DNA from 2 places in the Kribbella sp. NPDC043289 genome. Region 2 is predicted to be linked to the other one. Evidence: riboswitches for the same ligand, from Rfam matches in the RefSeq annotation. Region 2 holds a riboswitch; the other holds the start of a gene.
The links. A riboswitch is a leader RNA that binds a small molecule or an ion and turns the genes downstream of it on or off. The one in region 2 is predicted to bind S-adenosylmethionine.
Positions count from the first base shown of each region.

Region 1: another riboswitch for S-adenosylmethionine. It lies ahead of AC0662_RS11505 (aminotransferase class V-fold PLP-dependent enzyme); the one in region 2 lies ahead of thrC (threonine synthase).

Region 1 is NZ_JBWKCB010000001.1:2,419,847-2,425,795, forward strand. It holds gene AC0662_RS11495 (DUF6351 family protein) at 1-142, opposite strand, end outside; gene AC0662_RS11500 (DinB family protein) at 216-731, opposite strand; SAM riboswitch class IV at 828-941, shown strand; gene AC0662_RS11505 (aminotransferase class V-fold PLP-dependent enzyme) at 958-2,322, shown strand; gene AC0662_RS11510 (prolyl oligopeptidase family serine peptidase) at 2,333-4,390, opposite strand; gene AC0662_RS11515 (alkaline phosphatase D family protein) at 4,512-5,949, opposite strand, start outside.
Region 2 is NZ_JBWKCB010000002.1:426,369-432,317, reverse strand. It holds gene AC0662_RS13910 (hypothetical protein) at 1-36, shown strand, start outside; gene AC0662_RS13905 (flavodoxin family protein) at 104-553, shown strand; gene AC0662_RS13900 (zinc-dependent alcohol dehydrogenase family protein) at 543-1,559, opposite strand; gene AC0662_RS13895 (ubiquitin-like small modifier protein 1) at 1,626-1,901, opposite strand; gene thrC (threonine synthase) at 1,898-3,163, opposite strand; SAM riboswitch class I at 3,177-3,318, opposite strand; gene AC0662_RS13885 (DNA-3-methyladenine glycosylase family protein) at 3,507-4,454, opposite strand; gene AC0662_RS13880 (hypothetical protein) at 4,501-4,968, shown strand; gene otsB (trehalose-phosphatase) at 4,934-5,767, opposite strand; gene AC0662_RS13870 (LytR C-terminal domain-containing protein) at 5,775-5,949, opposite strand, start outside.

The sequences.
Region 1 (5,949 bases), on a different contig from region 2:
GCGCGTTGCCGTCGCTGACCATGTCGGGGCGGGGTGCGGACAGCACCTCGATCCGCACCCCGGACGCCGCACTGGCGGGCAACGCCAGGACAGCGGCAATCATCGCTGTTGCAAGCGCCACGAGGGCGGTCGTTCGCTTCATGTGACGAGTTGAGCACGGTAAGTCCGCGCCGGGAAGAGTGAACGGCAACCGTTTTCCACCTGCCGTGGACCATTTACGCGCCGGTGGTGCCATCCAGTTGCTCGCGGAGCAGGTCGGCATGGCCGCAGTGCCGGCCGTACTCGCCGATCAGGTGGATGTAGATCATCCGCAGCGACGACTCGGTGCCGCCGAACGTGAAGCGATCGTCCAGGGAACGACCGGCGACCGCCTCGTCGGACAGCTTCCACTCCGCGATCAGACCCTCGTACGCCGCCTGCGCGTCAGCGGGATCGATCAGCTCGAAGTCCGCGTCCTTGCCGAGCTCGGGCGCGAACAGTGGCTCGGCGGGCGCGTCGGCGAAGTGGATGCGGAACCAGATCCGCTCCACCTTCGTGAGGTGCCGGATCAGGCCGAGCAGCGAGAGGTTGGACGGCGGCGACGGGCGGGCCGCCAACTGCTCGGCGGTCAGCCCCGCGCACTTGAACAGCAGCGTGGTGCGATAGAAATCCAGATAACCCTGCAGCAGCTCGCGTTCGGGAGCAGTCAGCGAGCCGTCCGGCCGCTCGACCGCAGGTGCGTTCCAGGTCATTGCCATCCTCACGTTGTCCCACATTGTGTACATCTATCTCATCACATGAGATATGCACTGGCGGACCCCGTATCCCGTTCGTTACCGTTCACGGCAGGTCATGAGTGCCAGCGACAAGCCCCGGCTCGCTGGCCGGCAACCCTCCTCCGCGGTGGGGTGCCCCGGGTGAAGACCAGGCCGTGCGGATACCCCGTTCGGCAAGCGCGGACTTCCTGGGAGCACCAGCATGTCGATCCTCTCCATCCTCGAGCCGGCCAGTACGACGTCCAACCGACCGACCGTCGCCCGGCTCGCGACCGGCAGCATCCCCGCCACCGTCGGCTCGGACCTGCTGGTCCCGCTCGCCGACGGCCGGGTCACCGACTACGCGAACTTCGACCACGGTGCGAGCGCCCCGTGTCTGGAGTCGGTGCGGAACAGCGTCGAGGCCGCGCTGCCGTCGTACGCGTCGGTGCACCGCGGCAACGGGTACGCCTCGCGGATCACCACCCAGTGGTACGAGCGGGCACGCGCCGAGGTGCACGCCTTCGTCGGTGCCCGGACCGACGACCAGGTGATCTTCACCCGGCAGACCACCGACGCGCTGAACCTCCTGGCGCACGCCGTGCCGGCGGACGCGACCGTGATCGTGTTCGAGTCCGAGCACCACGCGGCGCTGCTCCCCTGGCCGGCCGAGCGGACCATTCGGCTCGCCGCGCCGAGCAGCCCCACCGAGGCCGTGACGAACGTCGCCGACGCGCTGCGGGCGGCGCCTGAAGGCCCGCGCCTCGTGGTCGTGACCGGCGCGTCCAACGTGACCGGCGAGATCTTCCCGATTGCCGAGATCGCCGCCGTCGCCAAGGCGCATGGTGCCCGGGTCTGCCTCGACGCCGCCCAGCTCGCGCCGCACCGCGCAGTCGACATCGCCACACTGGATGTCGACTGGGTCGCCCTGTCCGGTCACAAGCTCTACGCCCCGTACGGCGCCGGCGCGCTGATCGGCCGCTCGGACTGGCTCGACGCCGCCGACCCGTACCTGTACGGCGGTGGCGCGACCCACGCGGTCACCAGCGACACCGTGGTCTGGTCGACCGGACCGGCGCGGCACGAGGGCGGCTCCCCCAACGTCATCGGTGCGATCGCCCTCGCCTCCGCGTGCGCCGCGATCAGCAAGCACCGCGACGCCATCGAGCAGCACGAGCGCAGCCTGCTGGCCCGCCTGCGCACCGGACTCGCGCAGATCGACGGCGTCACGACGTACTCGATCTTCGGTGCGGACGCCGACCGCGTCGGCACAGTCTGCTTCACCGTCAAGGGTCTGACCTCGACGCTGGTGTCCGCCGCGCTGAGCGCCGAGTACGGCATCGGTGTTCGCGACGGCAAGTTCTGCGCCCACCTCCTGGTCGGCCACCTGCTCACCACCGGCAGCGAACACGGTACGGCGGTCCGAGCCAGCCTCGGCCTCGGGACGACCCGTGAGCACGTGGACCGCCTCGTCAACGCCGTACGCACGCTGGCCACCACTGGCCCGCGGACGGAGTACGCGGAGAGCGCCCACGGCTGTCAGCCGGCCGACGATCCCCGCGACCTCCACGCGCCGCGCATCTGGTGAAGCAGCGCTCCTACTGCTCGGGAGGTACGAGACCTACATGGTGAGCAGCGAACGCCAGTAGGTCCGCCCACTCCGCAGCGACCATCGCGGCGGGCTTTCCGAAGCCATGGCCGGTGTTGACCTCGACGCGAGTCAAGACAGGCCGCGGATCGGACTGCGCATGCTGCAGGGTCGCGATGAACTTGTGGCTGTGCAACGGCACCACGCGGTCGTCATGGTCACCAGTGACCACCAGAGTCGCCGGGTACGCCGTCCCGTCGCTGACGCGATGCAGCGGCGAGTACGCCAACAGGTCCTCGAACTGCTCGGGGTCATCGGGCAGACCGTAGTCGGACGCCCACGCCGCTCCCACGGTGAACTTGTGGAACCGCAGCATGTCCAGCACGCCCACACCGGGCAGTGCGACCGCGAAGAGGTCCGGTCGCTGCGTCATGACCGCTCCGACGAGCAGTCCACCGTTGCTGCGGCCGTGCATGGCCAGCTGCTCCGGAGTGGTCACGCCGGTGTCGCGCAGGTGCTCTGCGACCGCGATGAAGTCGTCGAACACGTTCTGCTTGTTCTTGAGCCGCCCCGCATCGTGCCAGTCGGTCCCGTACTCGCCACCACCACGCAGGTTGGCGATGACCAGTACTCCGCCGGCGGCGAGCCACGCCGGCCAGCCGGGACGGTAGTCCGCCTGGATCGGGATGCGGAATCCGCCGTACCCCCACATCAGGGTCGGGCGCGGTGCGGAGAAGTCCAGGTCGGACCGGGTGATCAGGAAGTACGGCACGTCGCGTCCGGGAGCGATCCGGCGCGTCACGGTGACCTGCGGCGGCGTGAAGCCACCGGAGCCGCGGACCAGCTCCGGCAGTGCACGTACGTCGCCTGACCCGGTCGACACGACGTACGACAGCGTGGGGTCGGTCGTCGTCGACAGCCCGACGAACAGCTCGTCGTACTCCGGTGACGCGTTGAGCCCCACCACTCCCCCGCCAGGTACGTCGACCTCACGCGCACCGGATCCGTCCAACGCATAGAGCGTCAGCACCGACTGCGCGTCGACAAGCGTCAGCGTGGCCAGGCCGTTCGCCGTACCGCGGACTGCCTGCAGCGTCGCCTCGCCCTGCGGGATGAGGTCGGTGAACTCGCCTGCCAGCGTCGACAGCACCACTCGGCCTCGTGACGCGTCGCGGTCGGTCCGCAGGACGAGGTGGTCCCCGGACATCCGCACGAAGGCGATCTCGTCCTTGAACTCGTCCACGACCTTGACCGGCTCGCCCAGCCCGTCGGAGGTGATCGGGTAGACCCAGAGCCGCGTGCTCGGGTCGGTCCCCTCGGTGATGTGGACGACGAGGTACCGGTCGTCGTCGGACACCTCAGGCGTGTAGAAGTACTGCTCCTTGTCCGGGATGCTCAGCACCAGCTCGTCCTCGGACTGCGGCGCACCGACCTTGTGCAGCATCAGCCGCCCAGCAGCCAGCGAGGTGGTCTCGGTCCCCTCGTTCCGCCCACTGACCGGGTAGTGCAGATACAGGTACGCCGAACTGTCCGGGAGCCACGTCGCCTCGGAGAACTTGGCCTCGGACACCACGTCGTCGACCGGCGTACCGGTGGCGATGTCGAGCAGCCGGAACGTCGTCCAGTCGCTGCCGCTCTCGTTGATGCCGTACGCGAAGTACTTGCCGTCCGGGCTGACGGTGAACGAGCCCAGTGAGTCGGTGCCGTCCGCGGACAGCGTGTTCGGGTCGATCAGCACCCGGCCGCCGCTGAGCAGTTCGTCGAGCGACTCGGCCACGTAGATCACGTCCTGCGCCTGCGTGCCGTCGTTGCGCCCGGCGAAGTACCAACCCGCCTTCTTCACCGGCACACCGGCGCGTGGCCTGGCCAGGATCGCGGACAGCGTGTCCTGGAACCACGCGCGCTCCGCGTAGCCCGACACCTCGTCCTCGGTGAAGGCGTTCTGCCGGCGAACCCAGTCCTGGGTGTCGTCCGCGTCAGGGTCTTCCAACCAACGGTAAGGATCGGCGATCTGGTGTCCGTGCATCGTCTCGACCACGTCGTCGCGGCGGCTCTCCGGATAGGTCATGAATCCAAACCTAGCCGGAGAACGCGTCGTACTCACCGGCCCCGGTGGGCGGCATCCCGCGCAGGCGCCGGGGCCGGGTGAGTACGACGGACCCATCAGTGACGGGCCTCTCAACCAGGCTCTATCGGGTGGGGTTGATGTCCTTCGACCAGAGCACCTTGCCGAACAGGTTCCGCAACGACACGGTGAACACGCCGGTCCGTGGGTCGATCGTTGTGTGACCGAAGAACTGGTTGCCGCCGGCCGGCGACTGGTTCGGGAAGTCGGCCGCCTTCGACCACACGACCTGCGGCCCGAACGTACTGTCCAGCCCGTTCGGCCCGAACGTCCCGGCGTTGATCGGGCCCGCCACGATCTCCCAGAACGGGTCGAAGTCGGTGAACGCCGCGCGCGCCGGGTCGTAGTGGTGGGCCGCGGCGTAGTGCACGTCCGCGGTCAGCCAGATCGCGTTGCGGACCTTGCGCTTCTTGAACTGGCTCAGCACCCAGGCGATCTCGTGCTCGCGACCGCCGGGCGCACCGGGCAGCCCGTTCCCGACCGCCTCGATCAGGTCGCCGTCCGGCACCAGCAGGCCGATCGGCATGTCGCTGGCGATCACTTTCCAGGTGGCCTTGGACGCCGCGACCTCACGGACCAGCCAGGCGGCCTGCTCGGCGCCGAGCATCGCGACCGGTCCGGCCGTCGACGGGACCGGGTTCGCACCGCGGTACGTCCGCATGTCCAGGCAGAACACGTCGACCAGCGGCCCGTAGCTGACCTTGCGGTAGATCCGGTCCCGGTCCGCGACGTGCTCCATCGGCAGGTACTCGAGGAACGCCTGCTTGGCCCGCGCCGCGAGGACGTCGACGCGCTTCTCGGTGTACCGGTCGTCGGTGAGGATCTCCCCCGGGTACCAGTTGTTCAGCGTCTCGTGGTCGTCCCACTGCGCGATCAGCGGTACGTCGGCGTACAGCGAGCGCACGTTGTCGTCGAGCAGGTTGTACTTGTACCGCCCGCGGTACTCGGCCAGCGTCTCGGCGACCTTCGCGACCTCCTCGGTCACCACGTTCTTCCAGATGGTGCCGTCGGCAACTTTCAGCTCGGCCTGGATCGGGCCGTCGGCGTAGATGTTGTCGCCCGAGTGCAGGAAGAAGTCCGGCCGGGTGTCGTGCATCGCCCGGTACGCGACCATGCCGCCGAGGTCCGGGTTGATGCCGTACCCCTGGCCCGCGGTGTCACCGGTGAACACGAACGACACCGGTTTGTTGCGGCCCGGCGTACTGAACGAGCCGTCCAGGGTCTCGCCGATCCGGCCCTGCGCGTCCTCGAAACCGATCCGGTAGTCGTAGCGCTGGCCGGGCCGCAGGCCACGCAGCGGCAGCCGCGCGGTGAAGTCGTCGGCGGCGTCGGTCTTCGGACCACGCAGGTTGATCGCCTTGTCGAAGCGTCCGTGGCTGGTCAGCTGCACGACCAGCCGGCCGGGGCGGTCGGTGCGCGACCAGACGACGGCCGAGTTAGGCGTGACGTCAGCACTCGCGATCCCGGACGGCAGCGCCGGACGGTCGCGACGGACGAGGTTC
Region 2 (5,949 bases):
GGCCGCCCGCCGACCGTCTACCTGATCCGCCTGTAGTCGCAGTCGTCACGTTTCGCACCGCTGCGGGATCTTCGCTGTATCAGCGAACGAAAGGATCCCGAGGATGCAGGTTGTCATCGTGTGTGTCTCCGTGTCGCACGGCAATACCCGGCGGGTCGCCGACAGCATGGCCGACGCACTGGATGCGAAGGTCGTCTCGCCTGAACAGGTCGACCCGGCGGAGCTGGCCGCGGCCGATCTCGTCGGGTTCGGATCGGGCGTCTTCTACCAGAAGCTGCACCCGGCCCTGACCGACTTCGTCAAGACCCTCCCGGCCGCCACAGGGCGCGCGTTCGTCTTCGCCACCAGCGGATTCCCCGAAGTACTGCGCTTCACCCGCCCCCTGGTCCAGCTCCTCGACACCAAGGGGTACGCCGTCGATGCGACGTTCACGTGCCGCGCGTACGACACGTGGGCGCCGCTCAAACTCGTTGGTGGGCTCAACAAACGTCGGCCGAACGCCGCGGATCTGACCGCGGCGCGGGCGTTCGCGGAGCGGCTCGTTACGGGATGATGACGGTGACGCCGGCCGGGGTGCCGTTCGTGAGGGCGGCGAGGGCGGCCGGAGTTTCGTCCAGGGTGATGCTGCGGGTGACGAGTTGGGTGGGATTCAGGTTGCCGGTGGCAACCAGATCCAGCATCTCGGGGTACGCGTGGGCCGGCATGCCGTGGCTGCCCAGCCAGGAGAGCTCCTGACCGATGAGCCGCCCGACGTCCAGCGTGACGGCGGACGGGAGGAGGCCGACCTGGACATGGCGGCCGCGAGGGCGCAACGACTGCAGGGCCTGCTGGACGATGTCGCCGGAGCCGAGCGCGTCGATGGTGACGTGCGCTCCGCCCAGAGCTTTGAGCTGGCCGACGGTGTCGGCCGATGCCAGCAGCGTGCGAGCGGCGCCGTACTCGCGAGCCATCTGCAGCGCCTGCGCGTTGGTGTCGATCGCCACGACTTCAGCACCCAGCGCGGCGGCGATCATCACGGCGGACAGACCCACGCCACCGCAGCCGAAGACGGCGACGCGTTCACCAGGCGCCACCTGACCGACCTGGTGGACGGCGCGGAACGACGTGGCGAAGCGGCACCCAAGGCCCGCCGCGGTACCGAAGTCCATGTCGTCGGGCAGTCGCACCAGGTTGACCTCGGCGTACGGCACCGCGACGTACTCGGCGAAGGAACCCCAGTAGTTGAAGCCGGGCTGCAGCTGGTTGGGGCAGACCTGCTGGTCGCCAGCGCGGCACTGCTCGCACTCGCCGCACGCGCAGATGAACGGCGTGGTGACGCGGTCGCCGATCTCCCACCCGGAGACCCCGGGACCGACCGCGGCAATGGTGCCGGCGAGCTCGTGCCCGGGGACGTGCGGGAGGACGATGTCGGAGTCATGCCCCATCCACCCGTGCCAGTCACTGCGGCACAACCCGGTGGCCTCAACCTTCAGAACCACCGAACCTGCGGCGACCTCGGGCTCCGGAACCTCACGGACCTCGGGCAGGACGCCGTACTCCTCGATGACGACAGCGCGCATCCCCGCAGCTTAATCAGCCGGCGCGCGGCGGTTCCGGGCGGTCCACGCCCAGAACCGCGCGGAAGATCAGCCGCCGGCGACCGCGGGGATGATCGAGACCTGGCCGCCGTCCTTGATCGCGGTCTGCAGACCCTCGGCGAAGCGGACGTCGTCGTCGTCGACGTACACGTTCACGAACCGGCGCAGCTCGCCCGAGTCGTCCAGCACGCGCCCCTTGATCCCGGGGTACGACGCGTCCAGCGAGTCGAGCACCTCGGTCAGCGTCGCGCCCTCGGCGGACACCTCGGACACGCCCTGGGTGTAGGGCCGCAGGATGGTCGGGACCCGAACGCTCACACTCACTGCAGTCCTGCCTTCACGAAGGCGTCGTACGACGCGGGGATGGTCACCTTGGGGCCGACCCGGTCGGCCACGGCGTCGAGCGTCTTCAGCCCGTCGCCGGAGTTGATGATCACGGTCTCGGCCTCGGGGTCGAGCTGGCCGGTGGCGATCAGCTTCTTCAGCGTCGCGACCGTCACGCCGCCCGCGGTCTCGGCGAAGACGCCCTCGGTGCGGGCCAGCAACTGGATGCCCTCGACGACCTCTTCGTCGCTGACGTCCTCGATCGCGCCACCGGTCCGGCGGGCCACGTCCAGCACGTACGGCCCGTCGGCCGGGTTGCCGATCGCCAGCGACTTCGCGATCGTGTCCGGCTTCACCGGCTTGACCACGTCGTGGCCGTCCCGGAACGCCTGCGCGACCGGCGAGCAGCCGGTGGCCTGAGCGCCGTAGATCTTGTAGTCGGTGGCGTCGACCAGCCCGAGCTTGCCGAGCTCGGTGAAACCCTTGTCGATCTTGGTCAGCTGTGAACCGGAGGCGACCGGGATAACGACCTGCTGCGGGATCCGCCAGCCGAGCTGCTCGGCGATCTCGAAGGCCAGCGTCTTCGAGCCCTCGGAGTAGTACGGGCGGACGTTGACGTTCACGAACGCCCAGCCCTCCTCCTCACCGGCGATCTCGGAGGCCAGCTTGTTCACGTCGTCGTAGTTGCCGTCGACGGCGACCAGCGTCCCGCCGTACACGGCGGTGGTGATGATCTTCGGGCGCTCCAGGTCCTTCGGGATGAAGACGACCGAGCGGATCCCGGCCCGGGCGGCGGCCGCGGCCACCGCGTTCGCCAGGTTGCCGGTGGAGGGGCAGGCGAAGACCTTCATGCCCAGCTCGCGGGTGGCGCTCAACGCGCTCGCGACCACTCGGTCCTTGAACGAGTGCGTCGGGTTGCCGGAGTCGTCCTTCACCCAGAGCTTCTTCAGGCCCAGTTCGCGGGCCAGGTTCTTGGCGTCGATGAGCCGGGTGTAGCCGGGCTCGGTGTTCGGGTAGCTCGCCACGTCGACGGGGACGGGGAGCAGCGGCTGGTAGCGCCAGATGTTCTTCGGGCCGGCCTCGATCTGCTCGCGGGTGATGGTCGGGTACTCGTATCCGACTTCCAGCGGGCCGAAGCACTCCATACAGGCGTAGAACGGACCGAGCGGCGACTTCGCGCCACAGGCGCGACAGCTCAGGTGCGTACCGTTGCCAAAGGCACCTTCACGGATGGTGTGGGTACCGGCGGCGGTCAGGCTCATGAGTGAGGTTCCCTCCTCATCTTCCCCGGACGCCGGATCTCGGCGCGGGACGGATTTGGCACCGGTCCCTCGCGGATACGCCCCGGACGGGGGCTCCACGGGGAGGGTTGCCGGGACGTCAACGGGCCGTTTCCCTCAGTCCCTCTGGATGAGCTCCCCCGAGATTACCCAATTGGGTCCAAATTGTGTCGCCCGGTCCCACGATCCGAGACGCACGATCTCAGCCCCACGGCCCGGATCCCCAGGCCATCACAATCCCGCCCGCCCGTCACCCGTGAGCGTGAACACACCCCCGGCCCGCCGATTGTGATGGCCTGCAGATCCGCACCTCGAGCCGGCGGGGTCAGCGGAGGCGGTGGGTGGCGCCGGGGGTGTGGGTGGGGAGGGATTTGCGGGGGCCGAAGCGGGGGTGGCCGATGCCGGTGAGTTCGAGGAGGCGCTGGACGCGGAAGCGGTGCCCGCGGTACGGCTCGATGAGCTCGGCGCAGCCGTCGTCGTCCAGCTCCTCGCCGATCAGCGCGTAGGACACGTTCCGGGAGACGTGGTAGTCCGCGAACGAGAACGCGTCCGCGTCACCGTGCGCCCGCTGCCGGACCTCGGCCGCGGTCCACACCCCCACGCCGGGCAACGACCGCAACCGCCGCTCGATCTCGGCCGAATCGGTCAGCTCGAGCGTCCGCTCCAAGGCCCGCGCTCGCGAGGCCGCCGTCAGCACCACCCGCGACCGCCGCCCCTCGACCCCGGCCCGCAGGAACTGCCACGACGGGATCAGCCGCCACTCCTCCGGCGCCGGCGGCACCATCATCGGCCGTCCCTCCGGCCCACCCGGCCCCGGCGCGGGCTCGCCGTACTCACGCAGCAGCAGCCGCCACGCCCGGAACGCCTCCTTGCCGGTCACCACCTGCTCGATCCCGGCGGCCGCCATCGCCTCGAACACCGCCCGCGACCGCGGCACGCGCACGTGCGGGAACCGCCGCGCCGCATCCACCAGCACCTGATGCTCCGGCAGCGGCTCGAACCCGTCCCAACTGTCGAGCTCCCCGAGCAACTCCGGCACCCCGTCGAGCGCCCACTCCGCGCCCGGACCCCACGCCTCCGCCTCGACAACACCGTCGTACGGCGAGAGTCGCAACAGCACCGGCCCCTCGGGTGTCCGGGTCGCCCGCCACACGGTCCGCCGGCCCGCGTCGAACACGTATGCCGGGTCGCCAGGGCCCTTCCGCAACCCGCCGATCACCGAATGCGGATCCACCACGCGCCCAGGCCGCCAGACCCGCACCACCGAACTCACCCGCCAAGTCTTACCCACCCCACCGACAGAACCCATACTGAGTGCCATGAGTGGCTGGCAGTGGGTGAAGCTGATCGGCAACTTCGTCAACCTGTCCACCCTCGCCGGCGCCTTCGTCGGGAAGCTCGGGCGGGCGACGTTCAGCCGCGGGCCGCGGGGGCTGTACTTCGCGAACGGGTACCGGCTCGGCTTCCCGGTCGCCGGCGCGTTCACGATCGGGAACGTGATCCTGAGCAAGCACGACCGCTCGTACTTCGACGACCCGGCACTCGTCCGGCACGAGGAACGGCACTCCTGGCAGTACTTCTGCCTGCTCGGTCTCCCGATGCTCCCGCTGTACGTCGTCGGCGTGGTGATCTCGTTCCTGCTCACCGGCGACCCGGCGTCCCGGAACCCGTTCGAGCGGCTCGCCGGCCTCAAGGACGGCGGGTACGTCGAGCATCCGGTCCAGCCGCTCGGCAAGACCGTGACGCAGGCGTTCAGCGAGCTGAGATCGCGTCCGAAAGGGCCGTGAGAACCGTCACGACGCCGCTCGGGTCGTCGACCACGATGTCCGCGGCCTCGATCAGCTCGGTCGCGTTCGACGACCGGGTCGCGAGCAGTACGGCGCGCAGCCCAGCCGCCCGCTGCTCCTGGATCGCCCGGAACGCGGCGAGATCGCCGAGGTCGTCACCGGCGTACAGGATCGACCGGGCGCCGGTCGACTCGATCAGGCGGCGGAGTGCGACGCCCTTGTCGATCCCCGGCGGGCGCAGCTCGAGGACCAGGTTGCCCGGCTCCAGCCGCAGCTCGGTCTCCGCGGCCAGCGCGGTCAGCGGACCCCTGAGCAGCTCCAGCGCCCCAGCCGGATCGTCCAGCCGACGCGTGTGCACGGCCAGGGAGCTTTCCTTGTCCTCCACGAACGCATCCGGTACGCCGACCTCGCTCAGCAGCCCCGGGAGCCGGTCACGAGCGGTCGCTACGCCCGCCGGCACCGCGTCGCTCGTCACTTTGCCGGTCGCCGCTTCCCATCGCTCGAGTCCGTAGTGGCCGAGCACGACGAGCCGGCCCAGACCGGGGTGAGCGGTCACGCCGGAGAGCTCCGTCACCACCAGCGCCGGGCGACCGGTCACGATCGCCACCTGGTCGACCGAGCGGGCCAGCCGGGCCAGGGCATCCAGTGCACCCTCGACGGGCCGGGACCGGGCCGGGTCCTCGACCAGCGGCGAGAGCACGCCGTCGAAGTCCGACGAGATCACCGCGGTCGCCGGATCGGTCACGATGGCTTCCCAGCCCTCGTGTCCGGCGTCGGTCTGGATGACCGGAACGTTCATCCGGCCGTCATCCCGCATAGTCCGAGGTGAGGATCACGGTCAGGCGGTCCTTCTTCATGTTGTCCAGCGCACCCTTGGTCCGGCCGACGCCGAGGTCGCGGGCGAGCTGGTTGGCGGCGTCGAGCATGCCCGGCGGGTAGTACACGGTGCTCTCGGCGACCTTGCCGTGCCAGTTGTCCGGC